DNA from 2 places in the Asanoa sp. NPDC050611 genome. Region 2 is predicted to be linked to the other one. Evidence: riboswitches for the same ligand, from Rfam matches in the RefSeq annotation. Region 2 holds a riboswitch; the other holds the start of a gene.
The links. Region 2 has a riboswitch for thiamine pyrophosphate ahead of AB0H87_RS19475 (ECF transporter S component). Riboswitches for the same ligand answer to the same signal wherever they lie in the genome.
Positions count from the first base shown of each region.

Region 1: it holds a riboswitch for thiamine pyrophosphate, as region 2 does, so the genes downstream of both, AB0H87_RS21595 (cytosine permease) here and AB0H87_RS19475 (ECF transporter S component) in region 2, are expected to answer to the same signal.

Region 1 is NZ_JBFAIU010000138.1:4,238-15,713, reverse strand. It holds gene AB0H87_RS21605 (GDSL-type esterase/lipase family protein) at 1-748, opposite strand, end outside; gene AB0H87_RS21600 (MarR family transcriptional regulator) at 886-1,395, shown strand; TPP riboswitch at 1,440-1,552, shown strand; gene AB0H87_RS21595 (cytosine permease) at 1,542-2,861, shown strand; gene thiE (thiamine phosphate synthase) at 2,858-3,469, shown strand; gene thiO (glycine oxidase ThiO) at 3,466-4,572, shown strand; gene thiS (sulfur carrier protein ThiS) at 4,569-4,766, shown strand; gene AB0H87_RS21575 (thiazole synthase) at 4,771-5,547, shown strand; gene AB0H87_RS21570 (thiamine phosphate synthase) at 5,544-6,119, shown strand; gene thiD (bifunctional hydroxymethylpyrimidine kinase/phosphomethylpyrimidine kinase) at 6,116-6,928, shown strand; gene AB0H87_RS21560 (DUF6596 domain-containing protein) at 6,932-8,077, opposite strand; gene AB0H87_RS21555 (YciI family protein) at 8,074-8,481, opposite strand; gene AB0H87_RS21550 (pyridoxamine 5'-phosphate oxidase family protein) at 8,514-9,011, opposite strand; gene modA (molybdate ABC transporter substrate-binding protein) at 9,251-10,057, shown strand; gene AB0H87_RS21540 (ABC transporter permease) at 10,066-10,878, shown strand; gene AB0H87_RS21535 (ABC transporter ATP-binding protein) at 10,875-11,476, shown strand, end outside.
Region 2 is NZ_JBFAIU010000118.1:2,514-13,989, forward strand. It holds gene AB0H87_RS19460 (VOC family protein) at 85-516, shown strand; gene AB0H87_RS19465 (AAC(3) family N-acetyltransferase) at 525-1,334, opposite strand; gene AB0H87_RS19470 (alpha/beta hydrolase) at 1,331-2,155, opposite strand; TPP riboswitch at 2,205-2,309, shown strand; gene AB0H87_RS19475 (ECF transporter S component) at 2,379-2,960, shown strand; gene AB0H87_RS19480 (ABC transporter ATP-binding protein) at 2,964-4,349, shown strand; gene AB0H87_RS19485 (energy-coupling factor transporter transmembrane component T) at 4,346-5,146, shown strand; gene AB0H87_RS19490 (GNAT family N-acetyltransferase) at 5,176-5,718, shown strand; gene AB0H87_RS19495 (hypothetical protein) at 5,760-5,954, opposite strand; gene AB0H87_RS19500 (isoprenyl transferase) at 6,132-6,953, opposite strand; gene recO (DNA repair protein RecO) at 6,950-7,729, opposite strand; gene AB0H87_RS19510 (SMP-30/gluconolactonase/LRE family protein) at 7,910-8,905, shown strand; gene AB0H87_RS19515 (MFS transporter) at 8,891-10,339, opposite strand; gene AB0H87_RS19520 (RNA polymerase sigma-70 factor) at 10,477-11,361, shown strand.

The sequences.
Region 1 (11,476 bases), on a different contig from region 2:
TGCCCGGCAGGCCGAGGTCGTTGATGCCGAAGTGGACCAGCACGTGGGTCACGCCCGGCACCGCCAGCACGTCGCGGTCGAAGCGGGCCAGTGCGTGCTCGCCGATCTCGTCCGCGAGGAGGCGGTTGCCGGCGATGCCCTGGTTGACCACCCAGCCCCGCTCGAGGCGCCGGTTGAGGAAGTCCACGGAGCGGTTGTTCGCGTCGATCGTGGAGCCGACCCCTTCGAACCAGGAGTCACCGAACGCCACGGCGATCGGCGTGGCGTCCGGGGTGAGGACGTCGACCCCGGAGACGTAGAACCTGGCCTCGACCTGCTCGGCGTTCGGGAGGGTGGCGGACGCGACGTGGTTGCCCGCGACGATGTGGGCGAGCGAGGCGGGCTTGTGTGCGTACGTGGCGAGGCCCGTCTCCTCCGGGAGGTAGAGACGCAGGTCCAGGTCGGCGCCGGCGGCGACGGGCAGGTCGATCGGGTCGGCGACGACCTCCTCGCCGGGCGCGACGGTGAACTTCTCGGCGCCGCCGACGGTGACGGGGGCGTGCCGCTGCCCGGTAAAGACCGATGCCGCGCCGACCGTGAGGGCTGTGCGGCCGTAGAGGTTCGTGAGGCGCACGCGAACCGCCTGTCCCCCGCCGGCCAGGTGGAGCACCTGACGCACCGTCCGGTCGGCGAAGCCGCGCGGTTCGTTGAGCTTGACCTGCTCGTACGGGCTGATGACGGCAGACCGGAAGCCGGCTGTCCAGATCATGGTTCGCTCCCTGCGCTCGGAAATGTTGCTTTGAACTCGAAGCAAGTCAACCTCATCTTGCTTCGATTTCGAAGCAATTCCGCACGTTGGTGACCAGGGACACAATGCTTCGAACTCGAAGCGGTACGGTGTGGCAGATGACCGGCTCCCATCCCGACCCCGGCGGGCTCGACCCCGAGCAGCTGGACGCGTACTTCGCGCTGATGGAAGCCGTGGGCCTGCTCGAGCATCAGGTCGAGCAGCACCTCCGCGCCGACGGCGGCATCAGCTACGTGCAGTTCCAGCTGCTGGGCCGGCTCGCCGGCGCCAACGGCCAGCTGACCATGACACAGCTGGCCGACGGCGTGGTCTACAGCCGCAGCGGCCTGACCTACCAGGCGGGTCTGCTGGAGAAGGCCGGGCTCATCACCCGCAGCCAGAGCACCGACGACGAGCGCGCCACCGCGGTCACCATCACCCGGAAGGGTATGCAGCTCTTCAGCCGCGTCCTGCCGGGCCACGTCCAGGTGCTGCGCCGCCTGCTGCTCGCGCCACTGTCCGATGAGGACCTGCGGACCCTCGGCGACATCATGGGTCGGGTGCGCGACCACATGCGCAGCCAGCCGCCGCGCTCGGCCGCACCGCGCAAGCGCCGCGACGCGCGGTGATGTGCGTAACCATGGCGTTCACCCAGCGTTTGTCGTAACCTGCCGGAAGTCACAACGGGAGCTCGGAGCACCGGGCTGAGAGGGCGGCTGACGCGCCGCCGACCGTCGGAACCTGGTCCGGGTAATGCCGGCGTAGGGAGCGTCCCGTGTCAGTGTCCTCGTCCAGTGCCGTCGCCGCCGGTGCGGCCGCGGCGTCCCCGCCTGCCCTCGGCTTTCGCGACACCGCCGGCCTGTTCGGCAGCCTCGGCGTCAGCCTCCTGTTGCCCGTCGCGGCCACCTTCGCCGTGCTGCCCGGGCGCCCGCTCTGGGTGACCGTGCTCGCGATCGTGGTCGGCGCCGTGATCGGGTCCCTGCTGCTCGGCCTCGGCGCCGCCGCCGGTGCCCGCGAGGGCGCGCCCACCATGGTCCTACTCCGCGGGCTGCTCGGCCGGCGGCTGTCGTACCTCCCGACCGTGTTCAACCTCGTCCAGTGCGTCGGCTGGGCGACCTTCGAGATCTTCATCATCGCGACCGCCGCCGCCCAGGTGCTGGACGCCCCCAAGTGGCCGTTCGTACTGGTCGCGGGCGCTGCGGCGACCTGGATGGCGATGCGGCCACGGGGCGCGGTTCGCCTGCTCGCCCGGTACGCCGTCTGGGCCGCGTTGATCGCCGGCGCCTACCTGTTCGTCGAGGTGCTGCGGGCCGGCCCGAAGCCCCTGACCGGCGACGGCGGCTCGTTCTGGACCGCCGTCGACGTGGTGATCGCCATGCCGGTCTCGTGGTTCCCGCTGGTCGCCGACTACACCCGGCACACCCGCAGCGGGCGGGCCGCGTTCGCCGGGGTCGCGGTCGGCTACGGCACCGCGACGATCGCCTGCTTCCTGCTCGGCGCGCTGGCGCTGGCCGCCTACGGCGCCGGCGGGCTGGACGTCGTCGACGCGCTGCTGGCCGTGCCGCTCGGGGCCGTCGCGCTGGCCGTGCTGGTGGTCGTCGAGGTGGACGAGGCGTTCGCCAACGTCTACTCGACCGCGGTCTCGGCGGGCAACATCGTCGAGCGGCTCGACCGGCGGCTGCTCGCGGTCGGGGTCGGCGCCACGGCCACACTGCTGGCCCTGGCCGTCGACATCGTGTCCTACGAGCCGTTCCTGTTCCTGATCGGCGCGGTGTTCGTGCCGCTGGTCGGTGTGTTCGCGGTGGCCTACTTCGTGCTGCCGCGCGGTCGGTGGGACGTGTCCGCGACCGCGCCCGCCCGGCCGTGGCTGCTGCTCCCCTGGGCCGCCGGCTTCATCGCCTACCAGCTCACGCTGCCGACGTTCTTCCCGGCGGCCGGGCAGGGCTGGACCCAGTGGTGGACGGCCCGTCAACAGGACCTGGGCATCGATCCGGCCAACGGGTGGTCGGCGTCGTTGGTGAGTCTCGCGGTGGCGTCGGTGTTGACGTTGGTCTTCCTGGTGCCGGCGCGCCGGCGGAAAGCGGTGGCGGCATGATCGGGCGGCTGCACGTGGTGACCGACGCGGCGGGCGGCGCTTCCGCGCTGGAGACGGTGCGGGCCGCGCTGGCCGGCGGCGCGCCGGTGGTCCAGGTCCGCACGAAGACCGGAACCGACCGCGAGCGGTACGCGTTCGCGCGCGAGGTGGTGCTGCTCTGCCGGGCGGCCGGCGCACAGTGCATCGTCAACGACCGGGTCGACCTCGCGCTCGCCGCCCGGGCCGACGGCACCCACGTCGGCGCGGACGACCTGCCGATCGAGGTGGTGCGCCGGATCGCCGGCCCGGCCCATCTCATCGGCGGCACGGCCCGCGACCCGGAACGGGCGCTGGCGCTCGTCGCCGCCGGTGCGGACTATCTCGGTGTGGGGCCCGCGTTCGCCACGTCCACGAAGGACGGGTTGCCCGATCCGATCGGTCCGGAGCGCGTCGCCGAGGTCGCCGCGGCGGTACGCGTCCCCGTGATCGCGATCGGTGGGGTGACCGCGGAGCGGGTGCCGCTGCTGCGGGCCGCGCACGGCGTCGCCGTCGTGTCGGCGGTCTCGGCCGCGCCCGACCCGGCCGAGGCGACCAAGCGGCTGCTCGCCGCGCTGGACGACCGGTCATGAGCGTGCTGGTGGCCGGCGGCGGGCTGATCGGGCTCGCGGTCGCCTGGCGGGCGGCGCGGCGTGGGCTGTCGGTCATCGTGGTCGACGAGGACCCCGGCAACGGCGCCTCGCGCGCGGCGGCCGGGATGCTGGCCCCGCTGACCGAAGCGGCGTACGGCGAGGAGGCCCTGCGCGCGCTGAGCCGGACCTCGCTGGAGCGCTATCCGGCGTTCCTCGCCGACCTCGCCGCCGACGGCGGTGGCACCGTGGCGCTGCGTACCGCCGGCACGCTCGAAGTGGGTTTCGACGCCGACGACATGGCCGAGCTGGACCGGCTGCACGCCTACTATCTCGAGTCCGGCCTGCCGGTCGAGCGATTGACGGGCAGCCAGGCCCGGCGACGCGAGCCGGCGCTCAGCCCGCGGGTGCGCGGGGCGCTGCACGCCGCCGGCGACCACTCGATCGACCCGCGCGCCCTCCATGCCGCGCTGTTCGCGGCCGCCGAGCAGGTCGGCGTCCACATCGTACGGTCGCGGATCGCCGAGCTGGTCGTCACGGACGGGCGGGCGACCGGCCTGCGCCTGGCGGGCGGCTCGGAGCTCGCGGGAGAGACGGTCGTGCTGGCGCTGGGCGCCTGGAGCGGGACCCTGCCCGGCGCTCCCCCGCTGCCGGTCCGGCCGGTGAAGGGCCAGATCCTGCGGCTGCGGGGCACCGACGGGCTGCTCGCCGGCACGGTCCGGGCACTGGTCCGGGGCCGGCACGTCTACCTGGTGCCGTACGCGGCGGACCGGTTGGTGGTCGGTGCCACGAGCGAGGAGCTCGGCTTCGACGCGACGGTCACCGCGGGCGCCGTCCACGACCTCCTGCGCGACGCCATCGAGGTCGTCCCGGAGGTCGCCGAGCTCGAGCTGGTCGAGACGCTGGCCCGGTGGCGGCCGGGCACGCCCGAAAACGCGCCGCTGCTCGGGCCGTCGTCGTTGCCGGGGCTCGTGCTGGCCACCGGCCACCACCGCAACGGCGTGCTGCTCACCCCGGCGACCGCGGACGCGATCGCCGATCTGTTGAGTTCGGGGGCACTGCCGGCGTTCGCCGCGCCGTTCGCCCCCGACGGGAGGATGTCATGACCCTGACCGTCAACGGCGAGGCCGTCGACCTGGCGCCGGCGGTGACCGTGGCCGAGCTGGTCGCGGCCCGCACGGACCAGCGCCGGATCGCGGTGGCCCGCAACGGCGAGGTGGTGCCGCGCGGCGAGTGGGCGACCACGACGCTGGCCGAGGGCGACGAGGTGGAGATCCTCGCCGCGGTCGCGGGTGGGTGAGCCGGTGAGCGACGACGTGTTCGAGCTGGGCGGCGAGTCGCTGCCCTCGCGGCTCATCCTCGGCACCGGCGGCGTGCCGAGCCTCGACGTGCTGGCCCGTGCGGTCGCGGCGTCCGGCACCGCGCTGGTCACGGTCGCGCTGCGCCGGGTCGAGGCGTCCACCGGCGGCGCGCTGGCCGACGTGCTGGAGCGCTGCGGCGTGCGGCTGCTGCCGAACACCGCGGGCTGCTTCACCGCGCGGGAGGCGGTGCGCACCGCCCGGCTCGCCCGCGAGGCCTTCGAGACCGACTGGGTGAAACTCGAGGTGATCGGCGACGAGCGGACCCTGCTGCCGGACCCGGTCGAGCTGCTGGACGCGGCCGAGCAGCTGGTCGCGGACGGGTTCACGGTGCTCCCGTACACGAACGACGACCCGATCACGGCGCGGCGCCTGGCCGATGCCGGTTGTGCGGCCGTGATGCCGCTGGGCTCGCCGATCGGCAGCGGCCTGGGCATCCGCAACCCGCACAACATCGCGCTGATCCGCGAGACCGTGGACGTGCCGGTGATCCTGGACGCCGGGCTGGGCACCGCGTCCGACGCCGCGCTGGCGATGGAGCTGGGCTGCGACGGGGTGCTGCTCGCGTCGGCCGTGACCCGGGCCCGCGATCCGGAACGGATGGCACAGGCGATGCGGCACGCGGTGGAGGCCGGTCGGCTGGCGTACGGCGCGGGCCGGATCGAGAAGCGCTGGCACGCGGCCATGGCGTCCACACAGGACGCCGGTCGGGCCGCGTTGTGAGGCTGCCGCGGCTGTTGGTGCTGACCGACCGCGGCATGTGCGCCGGCCCGCTCCCCTCGACCGTCGCCGCGGCGGTGGAGGCGGGGGCGCGGGCGGTGGTCCTGCGGGAGAAGGATCTGCCGCCCCACGAGCGTGCCGTGCTGGCGCGCGCGATCGCGGGTATCCTTGGTCCCGTGGACGGGACCCTGATCGTGGCGAGCTCCGGCACCGGCGCGGTCCATCTGGCCGCCCGGGACCCGTTTCCGGAGCCACGGCCGGCGCTGGTCGGCCGGTCATGCCACTCGGTCGCGTCGGTGGCCGCGGCCGTGGCCGAGGGCTGCGACTACGTGACGGTGTCCCCGGTGTTCCCGACGGCCTCGAAGCCCGGCTACGGTCCCGCCCTCGGCGTCGACGGGCTGGCCGTTCGCACGCGGGACGCGCCACCGGTGTACGCCCTGGGCGGCGTGCTGCCGTCCGCCGTTCGTGCCTGCCGCGCCGCCGGTGCGCACGGCGTCGCCGTGATGGGCCCGGTGATGCGCGACCCCCGGCTGGTCGCCGCCTATGTGGACGCACTCGAGGAGGAACTGCCGTGAACCCGCCCGTCGCGCTGACCATCGCCGGCTCCGACTCCGGCGGCGGCGCCGGCATCCAGGCCGACCTCAAGACGTTCGCCGCACTGCGGGTCTTCGGCACGAGCGCGATCACGGCGCTGACGGCGCAGAACACCGTCGGCGTACGCGGGGTGCACGCGACGCCGACGGAGTTCGTGGTGGCCCAGATCGCCGCGGTCCTCGACGACCTGCCAGTGGCCGCGGTCAAGACCGGAATGCTGGCCACGGCGGCGACGGTCCGCGCGGTGGCGGACCTCGCGGCGCAAGGTCGCCTCCCGCACCTGGTGGTGGACCCGGTGATGGTCTCGTCGAGCGGCGACCGCCTGCTGGAGCCCGCGGCCGAGACCGCCTACCGCGACCGCCTGTTCCCGCACGCCGCGCTCGTCACCCCCAACCTGCGCGAGGCGGAGGCGCTGCTCGGCGTCACAATCCGCAGCCGGGCGGACCAGCACGACGCGGCCCGGGCCCTGGGCGACCTGGGCGCAGCGGCCGCGGTGGTCAAGGGCGGCCACCCGGCCGGCGACCCGGACGGCGCGGCCGTGGACGTGGTCTGGGACGGCAAGGAGACCTACGAGCTGCGCGCCCCCTGGGTCGACACCCCGAACAACCACGGCACGGGCTGCTCGTTCGCCTCCGCGATCGCCGCGCACCTGGCCCAGGGCGACGACCTGCGGACGGCCCTGACAGGCGCGAAGGCGTTCGTCACGCGCACGGTCACCGGCGGCGCCGCCTGGCGCCTGGGCGCGGGCCACGGGCCGCTGGACCACTTCGGCTGGACGACCGCGCGCTGACGGTCACGCCCGCAGTGACTGCCGCACCCGGGCCGCCTCGCGGGTGAGGTGGTCGCGCTCCGGTGCGCTGGTGGCGGCGCGGGATGCCACGGCGTACAGGTCGGCGGCCTGCGCGAGGTCGCCGGCGCGTTCGAGCAGATAGGCGCGGACCGCGGTGTACCGCGGCAGGTCCGGGTCGACCTTGCCCAGCTCCGTCAGGCCGGCCGGCGGCCCGTCGGCCTCGCCGACCGCGACCGCCCGGTTGAGTCGCACCACCGGGCTGTCCGTGAGCCGCAGCAGTTCGTCGTACCACTCGACGATCTGCACCCAGTCCGTCTCGGCCGCGGTCCGGGCATCCGCGTGCAGGGCGGCGATCGCGGCCTGGGCCTGGTACTCGCCCAACCGGTCGCGAGCCAGTGCCGCCTGCAGCACCGTCACCCCTTCGGCGATGAGGTCGGTGTCCCACCGGGACCGGTCCTGTTCGCCGAGGGGCACCAGGCGCCCGCCCGGTCCGACGCGGGACGCGCGGCGGGCGTGGTGCAGCAGCATGAGCGCCAGCAGGCCCGCGACCTCGGGCTCGTCCGTGGTGGCGGCCAGCTGCCGGGTGAGCCGGATCGCTTCGGCGGCCAGGTCGACGTCCCCGCCGTAGCCCTCGTTGAAGACGAGGTAGAGGACGCGCAGCACGGTCGCCAGGTCGCCGGGCTGGTCGAGCGGCAGGCCCGTGATCCGCCGCTTGGCCCGGCTGATCCGCTGTGCCATGGTCGCCTCGGGCACGAGGTACGCCGTCGCGATCTGCCGGGTCGTCAGCCCGCCGACCGCGCGCAGCGTCAACGCGACGGCCGAGCCGGGCGACAGCGACGGGTGCGCGCACAGGAAGTAGAGCCACAGTGAGTCGTCCGCGCCCGGCACCGGCCCGGCCGGCGGCTCGACCTCCACGACGAGCTCCCGCCCGCGCCGCGACGTTTCGGCCCGGGCGGCGTCGAGGAACTTGCGCCAGGCGGCCGCGACGAGCCAGGCCTTCGCGTCGCGCGGTGGATCGTCCGGCCAGGTCCGCAGGGCGCGGATCAGGGCCTCCTGCACGGCGTCCTCGGCCGAGGCGAAGTCCGCACCGCGCCGGACGAGGACGCCGAGCACGGCGGGCACGAGCTCCCGCAGAAGTGTCTCGTTCACTCGGTCACCGTGGGCAATTCGGTGAACAGCGGCCGCAGCTCGAGCCACTCCTGGACCGGCTTTCCGCCCGCGCCGGGAGCGGCGGACAGCTCACCGGCCAGTTCGAGCGCGCGTTCGTAGGACTCGACGTCGATCAGCATCCAGCCGGCGATCAGGTCCTTCGTCTCGGCGAACGGCCCATCCGTGATCGGTGGGCGGCCCTCGCCGTCCGAGCGCACGAACGTGCCCTGCGGCGCGAGCGCCAGGTGGTCGACGAACTCGCCGCTTTCCTCGAGCCGCGCCGCGAAGTCACGCATGTACTGGATGTGGGCCTCGAGCTCCGCCGGGGTCCACTGGTCCATCGGCACGTCGTTGACCGACGCCGGCGCGCCCCGGTAGTGCTTGAGCAGCAGGTACTTGGCCATCGTCGTCTCCTCGTGGGGTCAGGACCCCATTCTCAGGCCTGCTGCCGTTCGGCCCGCTGCCGGATCAGCTCCTCGACCGCGCTGGGCAGGGTGGTCTCGAAGTCGATGAGCTTCGCCCAGGTCGGCGTCACGACGATCCGGACCATCCCGTCGTAGAGGGCGCGGACCTCGGCCTCCCACACGACGCGCTGCTCCGGCGTCATCACGTAGCTGCCGTTCATCTGGAGGTACTCCTCCGGGATGCCGTCGACCACGTCGAGCTCGGCCCGCCCGCGGATGAGCAGGATCTTCGGCGGGTGGACCTCGGTGTCGATCGTCAGGGCGACCATCGGGTTGGCGCGCAGGGCGGGCAGCTTGGGCGCGTTCTTCGAGGTGCACATGACGATCTCCGAGCCGTTCCAGGTGAAGCCGATCGGGATGCTGCGCGGCGTGCCGTCCTTCGCGACGTAGGCCAGCCGGGTCAGGTCGCGGGCCAGCAGCTCCTGGCTGATCGGGCGGTTCAGGACCTCGGTGATCTCGGTCGGTCGCATGGTGATCTCTCCATCGTCGTCGTCGGGCGGCCTGTCCGTCGGCCGCTCCTGACGCTGGGACGGAGCCGGCCGGACGTTCTCGACATGCGCACCACAAAAACTTGGCGGCAGCGTGTCGTCATGCAGGTGCAAGCCGTCAACGACGGATTTGCCGCGAAAGCGAGCCCAAATGGCGATCGCAGCCAGCACCTGCGACTGCTAACGTGCGGACTGGGACCCGGCAGGAGGAGGACCAGCGCGTGATCACACGCTCGGTACGTGGAATCGTGGCCGGCCTGGCGGTGACCGCCCTGCTGGCCGTCGGCGCGTGCGGCAGCGGCGACGGGTCGACCGGCAGCGTGGGTGCGCCGGCGCCCACCTCGCCGGGTGTCAGCGGCGACGTCACCGTGTTCGCGGCGGCGTCGTTGACCGAGGCCTTCACGCAGATCGGGAAGGACTTCGAGGCGGCCAACCCGGGCACCAAGGTGACGTTCAGCTTCGCCGGCTCGTCGGCGCTGGCGACGCAGATCGACCAGGGTGCGCCCGCCGACGTGTTCGCGTCCGCGGCACCGGCCAACATGAAGACCGTCACCGACGCCGGCGACGCCGAGGGACAGCCGACCGTCTTCGCCAAGAACCAGTTGGTCATCGCGGTCGCCAAGGGCAACCCGAAGGGCGTCCAGGGGCTGCCCGACCTGAGCAGGTCCGGGGTCAAGGTGGCGCTCTGCGCCGAGCAGGTGCCGTGCGGCGCGGCCGCCAAGAAGGCGCTCGCGGCGTCCGGCACGACTGTCACCCCGGTGACCCAGGAACAGGACGTCAAGGCCGCGCTGTCCAAGGTGACCCTGGGCGAGGTCGACGCGGCGCTGGTCTACCGCACCGACGCCAAGTCCGCCGCCGGTGACGTCGACGCGATCGAGTTCCCCGAGTCGGCGCAGGCCGTCAACGACTACCCGATCGTCGTGCTCAAGAACGCCCCCAACAAGCCGGGCGCGCAGGCGTTCGTCGAATACGTCCTCGCCGACAACGGTGCGAAGGTCCTGACCGACGCGGGTTTCCAGGCACCGTAGTGAGCAGAATCGGCACCACGCCACCCCGCTTCCGGCGGCGGGTGGGCCGTACCCCCGCGGTCCTGGTCCTTCCCGCCGTTCTCGCGCTCGCCTTCCTCGTGCTGCCGCTGGCCGGCCTGCTGGTCCGCGCACCGTGGGCGACGCTGCCCCAGCGCCTGACCGACCCGCAGGTGCTCACGGCGCTGCGCCTGTCGCTGGAGACGGCGACGCTCGCGACCGTGCTGTGCCTGCTGCTCGGCGTGCCGCTCGCCTGGCTGCTGGCCCGCGTCGAGTTCCCGGGCCGCCGCCTGGTCCGCGCCCTCGTGACCGTGCCGCTCGTGCTGCCGCCCGTCGTCGGCGGCCTGGCCCTGCTGCTCGTCTTCGGCCGCCGCGGCCTGCTGGGCCAGTGGCTCGACCAGACGTTCGGGCTGACCTTCGCGTTCACCACCAAGGGCGTCGTCCTGGCCGAGGCGTTCGTCGCCATGCCGTTCCTCGTCATCGCCGTCGAAGGCGCGCTGCGCGGCGCGGACACCCGCTACGAGGAGGCCGCCGCGACGCTCGGAGCCGGGCGGTGGACCACGTTCCGCCGCGTCACGCTTCCCTTGGTGGCGCCGGGGATCGCAGCGGGGGCCGTTCTGTGCTGGGCCCGCGCGCTCGGCGAGTTCGGCGCCACGATCACGTTCGCGGGCAACTTCCCCGGGCGTACGCAGACGATGCCCCTGGCCGTTTATCTCACCCTCGAACAGGACCTCGAGGGCGCGATCGTGCTGAGTCTGATCCTGCTGCTGGTGTCGGTGGTCATCCTCGCCGCACTGCGCGACCGCTGGATCAGTGCGCCATGACCGGGTCGCTTGTGGACGCCCGCATCGTCGTCGACCGGGGCACGTTCCGGCTCGACATCGACCTGCGGATCGACGCCGGGGAGGTCGTGGCGCTGCTCGGACCCAACGGCGCGGGAAAGACGACCGCGCTGCGCGCCCTCGCCGGGCTCGTGCCGCTGACCGACGGTCACATCACACTTCGCGACCGCCGGCTCGACGACGCCCGGGCCCGGCGCTGGGTCCCCGCCGAGCACCGGCCCATCGGCGTCGTGTTCCAGGACTACCTGCTCTTCCCACACCTGTCGGCGCTCGAGAACGTCGCGTTCGGCCCGCGCAGCCACGGGACCGGCCGGCGGGAGGCGCGGACGGTCGCCGCCGCATGGCTGGACCGGGTGGGCCTCGCCGACCACGTGCGCCGCAAGCCGCGTCAGCTCTCCGGCGGTCAGGCGCAACGCGTCGCGCTCGCCCGCGCGCTCGCCGTGGAGCCCGAACTGCTGCTGCTCGACGAGCCGCTCGCGGCCCTCGACGCCCGCACCCGGCTGGACACGCGCGCCGAGCTGCACCGGCACCTCGCGGCCCACCCCGGCGCGACGCTGCTCGTCACGCACGACCCGCTCGA
Region 2 (11,476 bases):
GCACGGGTCGAACGAACGGGCGGATCAGCCGCTACGAAAGGCTGGCTGCTCCAGGTGCGCAATGGACAGTGCGACCCTGGTGGCATGCCACGCGATGCGTACGCGATGAGGACCTTGCACTTCGGGTTGCGGGTTGCTGACCTTGACCGGTCGCTCGCCTTCTACACCGGCCTGGGTTACCGCGTGTTGGGGACCGTGCCCGAGACGGCGTTCGGCAGTCTCACGATGATTCGGTTGCCGAACGATGATTTCGTGACCATCGAGCTCGTGCACGACCACGCGACCCCGCCCGGCGGCAATCGGCTCAACCACTTCGTCGTCCAGGTCGCGTCCATGGCCGACACGGTCGAGCGGCTCGCCGCCGGCGGCATCGAGGTCGAGGAACCCTCGTCGCCCGATGGCTCGACGGAGTTCCTGACCGCCTGGGTCACCGACCCCGACGGCAACCGGATCGAACTGGTGCAGTGGCCGCCCGGGCATGCCGACGGGATGACCGAGGTCGACATGGTCGGCTGAACAAAGTGCTACTTGCGGTTCTCCGTCATCCACCGGTCCGCGAAGTCCACCGCCGCGCGTTGGGACATCAGGCGTGACATCGCGCCCCCGACCCGGCCCATCTGGGCCGCGCCCGTGGCCTCGAAGTCCGCGCCCAGCAGCTCGAAGTCGCCCTCGTCCAGGTCGATGTCCTCCCACCAGACCCATTCCCGGTCGCCGTCCGGGGTCTGGACCGCGGCGCCGAGGCGGGCGGTCGGTGCGTCCGGCTGCCGGTACTCCGCCAGGTGCAGTGACGTGTTCGAGTCGTGGCCGACGCCCAGCAGCAGCACATCGCCGTCCAGGCCGTAGATCTTGCCCAGCGGCGAGTCCGGACCGAGCATCCCCGCGCGCGGCTGGCCGTAGACCACCTCCGTCGCCAGGCGGCCCAGCGCCGCGAACGACACCTGCGGGTGGTCGCTGCGTTGCGCGCCCGGCCACGTGCGGACCACCTCCGCCACGGCGCCCATCCAGCGGCTCGGCGTCACCGACGGGTCGAAGCCGGGCATGTGCGAGCGGATGACCGGCCACCATTCCTGGGGTACGGGCGGGTTCTGCCACACAGCCGGGTCCGAATTGTCCGGCGTGTGGGTCGGCACCACGAGCGTGCCGTCCGGGCCCAGCGCGTCCCGCAGCGCGAGCACCAGCGCGTGCGGGCCGCCCGCGATGTAGCCCACCGGCTTCAGCGACGCGTGGACGAGCAGCGTCGAACCCGGGCGCACACCGAGCGCCAGCAGGTCCGCGGCGAGAGACGACCGGGTGTGCGGCAGCCGGTCGTCGACCGACGACGGGTGGTTGCTCACGACGCCGACCCGATCCGGGCCAGGATCGCCTGGGCCAGCACGTCGGGCTGCGCTTCGGTCACCCAGTGGTCGACGCCGGGCAGCGCCAGGAACCGGTAGTCGCCGGTCACGTGGTCGCCCGCCGCGAACGCCGCGGCCGTGCCGACCGCGATGTCCCGCTCGCCCCACACGTAGGTCGTCGGGCGCGCCACCGGGCCCACCTTCACCAGGTCCTCGATCACCAGGGCGCGGTACCAGTTGAGCGTCGCCGTCAACGCACCCGGCTCGAGCAGCGGTTCCGCGTACACGTCGATGCGTGCACCGACCCCGGCCAGCATCTTGCGCAGCCCGGCGCCCCCGTCGCGGGACAGCACGTGCTCGGCCTTGCCGACCGTCCGGAACAGGTCGATGTAGGACGACCGCTGCTGCTGGTCCGGGTCGGTGAGCAGCGCCTGCCCGAACGCCGCCGGGTGCGGCACCGAGACCGCGGTCAGCGACCGCACGCGCTCCGGATGAGCGGCCGCGAGTTGCCACGACACCAGTGCGCCGAAGTCATGACCGACGATGTCCGCGCGACCGCCGGCCAGCGCGTCGACGAACGCCACCGCGTCCAGAACGCACTCTTCCGCCCGGTACGCGTCGACCCCGAGCGGCCGCGCGCCCGGCGAGTAGCCGCGCTGGTCGATCGCGTAGGTCCGGAACCCGGCCGCGTTGAGGAAGGGCGTCACATCGTCCCAACCGTGCCGGTTGGCCGGGAAGCCGTGCAGCAGGATCACCACGGGCCCGCCGGGCGGACCTCCCTCGGTGGCCTCGAACGTCAGCCCGCGCACCTCGATCCGCATGGGCGCGAGCGTACCGCCCGGGACCGGTGTTAGCCTGCAGAGACAACTTCACATCCGACAGGGGAGCGCACAGCGCTGAGAGTGCGGGACAATCCGCAGACCCTCGAACCTGATCTGGGTAATGCCAGCGCAGGGAGTTCGGTCTTCTCCAGCCGCGCCATGTCCGACCCAGGACATGGCGTGCGTCTTCTCCTGGTTCACCGAACTGGGAGGTCAGTGCACGATGAGCAACACCAACAACCGCTGGCGTACGGTCGACATCGTCGTCGCCGCCGTCCTGGGCGTCGCGTTCGGCGTCGTCTTCTGGGCCTGGGGCCTGCTCTACAACGGTCCCGCCGACGCGATCCCCCTGCCCGCGCGCACGCTGCTCTACGGCGTCTGGCTGCTGCCGGCCGTGCTCGGCGCGCTGGTCATCCGCAAGCCCGGCGCCGCCCTGTTCACCGAGACGGTGGCCGCGCTGGTCTCGGTCGCCTTCGGCACGACCTGGGGCTGGACGCTCGTCCTGCAAGGCCCGCTCGAAGGGCTCGGCGCGGAGCTGGTCTTCGCCCTGTTCGCCTACCGGGTCTACCGACTCCCGGTGGCCGCCCTGGCCGGTGGGGTCGCGGGCCTCGTCGCCGCGCTCTACGACGTCCTCTACTGGTACCCGGGCAACTCGTGGGGCAGATTCGGCATCCCGTACCTCGCGATCACCGCGGCCAGCTCGGTGGTCATCGCCGGTTTCGGGGGGTGGGCGCTGACCCGGGCCCTGGTCAACACCGGGGCGCTGGACCGGTTCCCGGCCGGCCGCGAACGCGCGGCGGTCTGACCCTTGAGCGCCGTCGAACTCCGCGGCTTCGGCTGGCGGCACGCCGGCCGCAAGGCCTGGGCGGTACGCGGGATCGACCTGCGCGTGGAGCGGGGCGAGCGGGTGCTCCTGCTCGGCCCGTCCGGCGCGGGCAAGAGCACCCTGCTCGCCGCGCTGGCCGGCCTGCTCGCCGACGACTCCGGCGAGCGGGAGGGCACCGCGGAGATCGACGGGCTCGACACCCGCAAGGCCCGGGAGCGGGTCGGCATCGTGTTCCAGGACCCGGCGACCCAGCTCGTGATGTCCCGGGTCGGCGACGACGTCGCGTTCGGGCTGGAGAACCGGGGCGTACCCCGCGACGAGATCTGGCCGCGGGTCGCCGAGGCGCTCGACGCCGTCGGCCTCGGCTACCCGCTCGACCGCGAGACCCACGCCCTCTCCGGCGGTGAGCAGCAGCGGCTGGCCCTCGCCGGTGCCCTCGCCCTGCGGCCCGACCTGCTGCTGCTCGACGAGCCGACCGCGAACCTCGACCCGGCGGGCGCCGACCTGGTCCGCGCCTCGTTGCGCCAGGCGCTGAGCCGGGACACCACGGTCATCATGGTCGAGCACCGGCTCGACGAGGTCGTGTCGTTCGTCGACCGGGTCGTCGTGCTCGAACCCGGCGGCGGCGTCCGCGCGGAGGGCCCGCCGCAGCGGGTGTTCGGTGAGCACGGCGCGGCGCTGGCGGCCGACGGGATCTGGGTGCCGGGCCGGCCGCTGCCCGCTCCCCGCCGGGCGGTCGCCCCGCCGGGCGAGGTGCTCGTCACCGCCGACCGGGTCGCGCTGGCGCCGCGGCTCGCGCCGACGGACCTGTCGGTGCGCACCGGCGAGGCGCTCGCCGTCCTCGGTCCCAACGGCGCCGGCAAGTCCACGCTGGCCCTGCTCCTCGGCGGCCTGCTCAAGCCCACGGCCGGCCGGGTCGTCGCGTCGTCCGTCCTGGCCGGCGCCGACGCCGCCCGCCCGCCGCACCGCTGGCGTGCCGCCGACCTGACCGCCCGGATCGGCTCGGTCTTCCAGGACCCGGAGCACCAGTTCGTCGCCTCGACCGTCCGCGGCGAGCTGGCGGTCGGCGGGCGGTCACCGCAGGTCGTCGACGAGCTGCTGGCCAGGCTGCACCTCGACCATCTCGCGCGGGCCAACCCGTACACCCTCTCCGGTGGTGAGGCCCGGCGCCTGAGCGTCGCGACGGCACTGGCCGCGGCGCCGCGCCTGCTGCTGCTCGACGAGCCGACCTTCGGCCAGGACCGGCGCACCTGGATCGAGCTGGTGGCCCTGCTGGCCGACCTGCGCGACGAGGGCCACGGCGTGCTGACGGTGACCCACGACCCCGCCTTCGTCGACGCGTTGGCCGACCAGAGGCTGGCGCTATGACGATGGCCGCGGTGATGGTGCGCTCGAGCGCGCCGCTCGCCCGCCGCAACCCCGTCGCGAAGCTCGTTGCCGCAACGGTGTTCGCGGTCGGCGTGCTGACCACATTGGACCCGCTGACCCCGGCGCTGGCGATCGCGGCCGAGCTGGTCCTGCTGCCGCTGTTCGGCGTCCGCTACGGCACCCTGCTGCGCCGCGGCTGGCCGCTGCTGCTGTCGGTGTTCGGCATCGTGCTGACGACGATCCTGTTCGGCGCCAACCGCGGCGGCGACACGGTGTTCGGGATCGGCGCGCTGGACGTGACGACGGGCGTGCTGACCGTCGCCCTCGGGCTGGCGCTGCGGCTGGTCGCGCTCGCACTGCCCGGCATCATGGTGTTCACCACCACGGATCCCACCGACCTGGCCGACGCGCTCGTGCAGAACGCCAAGGCGCCGGCCCGGTTCGCGATCGGCACGCTGGCCGCGTTCCGGCTCGTGCCACTGCTCGGGCAGGAGTGGCAGGCGCTGCGGATGGCCCGCCGGGCGCGCGGCATAGACGCCGGCGGCAACCCGGTCGCGGCGGCCCGGCTGTTCGCCTCGATGCTGTTCGCGCTGCTGGTCGGCGCGATCCGGCGCGGCACCCGGCTGGCGACCGCGATGGACGCGCGGGGCTTCGACAGCGGCATGCCGCGTACGCACGCCCGCGAGCAACGCTTCACCCGCGCGGACTGGCTGTTCGTGCTCGGCGCGGTCCTGCTCACGGGAGCCATCCTCACGGTGAGCATCGCGACGGATACGTTCCGGCCCGTTCTCGGCTAATGTCACCCACCTAGACGAGGCGGTGGGCGATGGGTGTACGGCTGGCGGAAGTGACGGATCCGGTGGAGGCAACGGCGCTCGCGCCGCCGGCCCACAAGATCCTGCAGGACCTGGTGTCGTCCGGGGCGGCGCTGGGCTGGGCGCTCCCGCCGGCCCAGGGCGAGGTCCGCGACCTGCTGACGGAGCTGGTCGAGGGCGTCGCGACCGGCGAGTCGGCTCTCCTGGTCGCCCACGACGACGGCACGGTCGTGGGGCTCGGCTACTGGCGCCGCTACCAGCGCCAGACCCACCGCCCGCACGCGGACCTCGAGCGGGTCGCGGTCGCGGCGGGTCACCAGGGCCGCGGCATCGGGCGCGCGCTGACCGAGGGCCTGGTCGCCAGCGCCCGCAAGGCCGGCATCGAGGTGCTCACCCTCGACGCGCGCGGCGACAACGAGCGCGCGCTGGCGCTCTACCGCACGCTCGGCTTCAACGAGTACGGCCGCCTGGTCGACTTCGTCGCGGTCGGGCATCTGCGCTACGACAAGGTTTTCTACGCGCTCGACCTGCGCCGGCCCTGGCCCCGCTTGTGAAGAGGAGGGGAACCCGCGCGGGGTTCCCCTCCTCTGTCGGATCAGGCCCGCCGGAAGGCGTAGCGCTTCGGCTGCGCGGCCGGCTTGCCGCGACCGCCCTTTGTGGACGGCACGGCGCGGTCGTGGCCGCGGTGCGACGGGGACTTGCCCCGCCGCGCCTCGCGGTTGCCGCCCAGGTCGAGGTCGGGCAGCTCCACAGCGGACAGATCGACGGTGAACTTTTCGGATGCAGGCATGCGAAGGCCTCCGCTCACGAATGGAGAACAGACGGATGCCCGGCGGCGTACCACGGAAAATAGGAATGACGCCCCGGGCGCTCGAAGACTGCCGACGACGCGGCAGACCGGCACACAGAATCCCTGAGGGCATCAGTAACGCATGCGACGACGGTACACCGCCGCCACGGGCCCGCGCTAGGGCGTTTCCAACGGCGGCGGCGCGATCGGGTTCGGGATCGCACCACCGAAGCGGCGGTCGCGCTTGGCGAACAGCTCGCAGGCGTACCAGAGGTGGCGCCGGTCGAAGTCGGGCCAGAGGGTGTCGAGGAAGACCAGCTCGGCGTACGCGGACTGCCAGAGCATGAAGTTCGAGGTGCGCTGCTCGCCCGAGGGCCGCAGGAACATGTCCACCTCGGGCACCTCGGGGTGGTAGAGATAGCGCTGGATGGTCTTCTCGGAGATGCGGTCGGGGTCGACCTTGCCGGCCATGGCGTCGCGGGCGATCGCGGCCGCGGCGTCGGCGATCTCGGCCTGGCCGCCGTAGTTGACGCAGAACTGCAGCGTCAGCTTCGAGTTGCCGCGGGACATCTCCTCCGCCGTCTGCAGCTCGGAGATCACGCTCTTCCAGAGCCGCCCGGCCCGGCCGGACCAGACGACCCGCACGCCGAGGTCCACGAGCTGGTCCCGACGGCGCCGGATGACGTCGCGGTTGAAGCCCATCAGGAAGCGGACCTCTTCCGGCGAGCGCCGCCAGTTCTCGGTCGAGAACGCGTACGCGGTCAGGTAGGGGATCCCGATCTCGATCGCGCCCTCGATGGTGTCGAACAGCGAGTACTCGCCACGCTCGTGGCCGGCGGTGCGGGGCAGGCCACGGTCCTTGGCCCAGCGGCCGTTGCCGTCCATCACGATCGCGACGTGCTTGGGCAGGCTGCCCTCGGGGAGCCGCGGCGGCCGGACGCCCGAGACGTGCGGCGTCGGCGGACGCACCTCACGGCGCGCGCTGCGAGACCTGATCATTTCTGTTCTTCCCCCGTCGTGCGATCGACCAGCGGCAGCGAGCGTAACCCGCGCTCGAGGTGCCACTGCAGGTGAGCGGCGACGAGGCCGCTGCACTCGCGACGGATCCCGGCCTCGGCCGCGTCGGCGACGTGCCAGTCACCGGACGAGAGGGCGACCATGAGATCGAGCGTGGCGGGGGCAGGGTGAGCGGCACCCGGCGGTCGACAATTCGGACAAACCGCCCCGCCGGCCGGCACGGAGAACGCCTTGTGCATGCCGCGGGTGCCACAAACCGCACATTCCGCCAGTGCGGGCGCCCAGCCGGCCACGCCCATGCCGCGCAGCAGGTAGGCGTCGAGCACGAGCGTCCCGGCGTGCTCCCGAGCCGCCAACGCCCGGATCGCGCCGAGTGTGAGCAGGAACAACCGCAACGAGGGCTCCCGCTCGACGGGCGTGAGCCGCTCGGCGGTCTCGGCGATCGCGGAGGCGGCCGTGTAGCGGGGGTAGTCGTCGAGGAACCGCTTGCCGTAGAGCTGGATCGCCTCGACCTGGCTGACGGTGTGCAGGCCGCTGCCGCCGCCGTTCGGATCGCCGGCGATCTGCAGGTCGACGTGGCCGAACGGCTCGAGCCGGGCCCCGAACCGGGAGGTGGTCCGCCGCACGCCACGGGCCACGGCCCGCAGCCGCCCATGCCGCCGGCTGAGCAGCGTGATGATCCGGTCGGACTCGCCCAGCTTCTGCACACGCAACACCACCGCGTCGTCGCGGTAGAGCTGACGGCGATAGCCCGGCACCCGCCAATTGTGGTCCCTGTTTTCCCTGCCTGTCGCGGCGGGTGTTGCAAAGATCAGAATCAGGCGGTCCCGGGCCCGCGGTGGTCCGGACCGTCGCTCCCGCCGGACCCGAGGTCCGCGGTGGTCCGGTCCGGACACTGCGGTGACATTGGTCGATCTGTGGGGCTAGCGTGTCTGTCCATGAGCAGCCGTCCGCGCATCGATCCCGTTGTCTGGCGACCGCCCGTGCCGTCGCCGCGGGCGCGCGAGCGGGTCAGCGACCCGCCGATGCCGGCCCCGGCGGTCCGGCAGGTCGGTGCGGTCGGTCCCGAGGACGTGGTGGTGCATCCCGACGGCAACCTCTACACGGGCGTCGAGGACGGCCGGGTCCTGCGGCTCTCGCTGGACGGCGGCCCGCCCGCGGTGGTCGCGTCCACGGGCGGCCGGCCGCTCGGCGTCGAGGTGTCGGGCGACGGGGATCTCGTCGTCAGCGACGCGTACCGCGGCCTCCTGCGGGTCGACCCCGGCTCCGGGGCGGTCGACGTGCTCGCCGACGGGTTCCGGCTGTGCGACAACGCGGCGGTCGCGCCCGACGGCACGATCTATTTCAGCGACTCGTCGCAGCGGCACGGGCTCGCGCACTGGCGGGCCGACATCCTGGAGCACACCGGCACCGGGCGGCTTCTCCGCCGGGACCCGGGCGGCACGGTCGAGGTCATCCTCGGCGGGCTGCAGTTCGCCAACGGCGTCGCCCTCGCCGCCGACGGGTCGTTCGTCGCGGTGGCGGAGACCGGCGCCTACCGGGTCACCCGGGTCTGGCTCTCCGGACCCAATGCTGGGCAGCACGACGTGCTCGTCGACAACCTGCCGGGCTTCCCCGACAACCTGTCGACCGGCGCCGACGGCCGCATCTGGATCGCCCTCGCCACGCCGCGCAACCCGGCGCTCGACCGGCTGCACGCGCGTACCCCCGCGCTGCGCAAGGTGGTCTGGGCACTGCCCACCGCGCTGCAGCCCGCACCCGCCCGGACCACCTGGGTGCTGGCCGTCGACCCGACCGGCGCGGTGGTCGCCGACCTGCAGACGGACGCGGGCGGCTACCACATGGTGACCGGCGTCCGTGAGCACGCCGGCCACCTCTACCTGGGCAGCCTCGTCGAGACCGGCATCGCGGTGGTCCCGCTACCCACGCCCTAGCGGGCCGCGGCGCAGCAACGCACCGCACACCAGGGCGCCGGTCGCGAACAGGCCGGCGCACCACCAGAACACGGTGGTGTAGCTGTGCACCGCGGCGAGCTGCGCGGCCTGCGGGTGGTCGGTCAGGTACGCCGTGGCAGCGCTGGCCGCGATCGTGTTCAGCAGCGCGGTGCCGATCGAGCCGCCGAGCTGCTGCCCGGTGTTGATGCTCGCCGAGGCCACGCCCGCGTCCCGGGGCCCCACCCCGAACGTGCCGGTGGCCGCGACCATGCCGAAGACGAGGCCCATGCCGGCGCCCACCACCGCGAGCGGGCCGAGCAGTGCCGACGCGTACGCCGAATGCGCGTCGATCCTCGTCAGCCACACCATGCCGGCCGCGTTGAGCAGCATCCCGGCGATGACTATCGGCTTGGGCCCGAACCGCGGCAGGAGCTTCGTGTTGCCCACGTTGGCCATCGCCCCGCTGAACACCACCATCGGCAGCATGGCGAAGCCGGACCTGATCGCCGAGTACCCGAGGGTCTCCTGCATGTAGTAGACGAGGAACAGGAAGACCCCGAACGTCGCGGCGCCGCTGGTCAGGACGGTGAGGTAGGCGCCGGCGCGGTTGCGGTCGAGCACGACGCGGGGCGGCAGCAGCGGGTGCGCGGCGCGGGCCTGGCGGGCGGCGAAGGCGACCAGGAGCGCGGCGCCGGCCAGGAGGAAGCCCCACGTCGAGGGCGTGCCCCAGCTGTGCGAGGCGGCGTTGGCGAAGCCGTACACCAGGCAGAACATTCCGCCCGAGACCGCCACCACGCCCGGGACGTCGAGCCGGCCGCCGGGTGTCCGCTCCTGCCGGCCCAGCAGCAGCGCCCCGCCGACGATGGCGACGGCGGCGAAGACCAGGTTGATGTACATGCACCAACGCCAGGAGAGGTACGTGGTGAGCGCCCCGCCGAGCAGCAGCCCGAGGCCTCCGCCGGCCGCGGCGACCATGCCGTACACCCCGAACGCCTTGGCTCGTTCCTTCGGGTCCTTGAACGTGGTGGCCAGCAGCGACAGCGCGGACGGCGCGAGCAGCGCTGCGAACACGCCTTGGCTGGCGCGCGCGGTCACCAGCGTCGAGAAGCTGTCCGCGGCGCCGCCGACGGCGGAGGCAACCGCGAAGCCGACGAGCCCGGTCAGGAAGGTCGCCTTGCGGCCCATCAGGTCGGCGAGGCGGCCGCAGAAGAGCAACAGGCTTCCGAACGAGAGGGCGTACGCGGTGACGACCCATTGCCGGTCGGCGGCGGTGAAGTGCAGCGCGTGCTGTGCGGACGGCAGCGCGAGGTTCATCACGGTCAGGTCGAGCACGACCATGAGCTGCGCGGCGGCGATGACGGCGAGGATGAGCCACCGTCTCGGATCCGCCGCTGTGCTTGCCGGCACTGGCCGCGTTGCGGTGTGTGTTGCCACGACTGTCTCCTGTCGCGTGAATGGTGCGGACGAGCACGAGACGCGCGGTGGTGTTTCCTCGTAACAAGGCGGGCGGTGTGACGAGCGGCACCGGCCCGCGCCTGTCACAAAGACGGCCGGCACGGCGTCAGGTGGGCATGGAGTCCGCGACCGATACCTTCGTAGCCCACCGGAACCTGCTGTTCACCGTCGCGTACGAGATGCTCGGCTCGGCCGCCGACGCGGAGGACGTGCTGCAGGAAACCTGGCTGCGCTGGGTGGGCGTCGACCTGACCACGGTGCGCGACGAACGGGCGTACCTGGTGCGGATCGTGACCCGGCAGGCGCTGGACCGGTTGCGCGCCGTGGGCCGCCGCCGGGAGTCCTACGTGGGTCCGTGGCTGCCGGAGCCGCTGCTGACGGCGCCGGACGTGGCCGAGGACGTGGAACTGGCCGACAGCATCTCGACGGCGATGCTCCTGGTGCTGGAGACGCTGGCCCCGATCGAACGCGCGGTGTTCGTGCTGCGGGAGGTCTTCGACCTGCCGTACGACGAGATCGCGGAGGCGGTCGACAAGTCCTCGGCGGCGGTCCGCCAGATCGCGTACCGGTCGCGAACGCACGTGGCAGCGCGCCGTCCCAGAGGCCGCACGGTCTCCGCGGCCGAGTCCGACGCGGCGCTGTCGGCTTTCCAGCGCGCCGTCTCGACGGGCGACCTGCAGGGGTTGCTGGACATCCTCGCGCCGGACGTGGTCGCGCTGAGCGACGGCGGCGGGGTGCGGCACGCGCTGCTGCGACCGATCGTGGGCGCGGCGAAGCTGGGTCGGTTGCTGGCCGCGGTGTGGCACCGGCGGATCGCCGGGCGATCGTTCGAGCCGATCCAGGTCAACGGCGGTCCGGGCCTGCTCGTTCGCGAGAACGGGAAGGTGGACGGGGTGGTCGCGCTGAGGATCTCGAACGGGTTTGTGACAGGCCTCTACAACGTCCGCAACCCGGCGAAACTGTCGCATGTGGAGCGCGAGACCGCGTTGAGCCGCGCCTGATCTACGCTCCACCCTCGTGCTCGACGATCCGTGGTTGCCACTGCCCCGACCGCCGATGGCCCACCGCGGACGTTCCAGCCGCGGACGTTCCTGTGGCGCGACCTGCCCTTTCCTG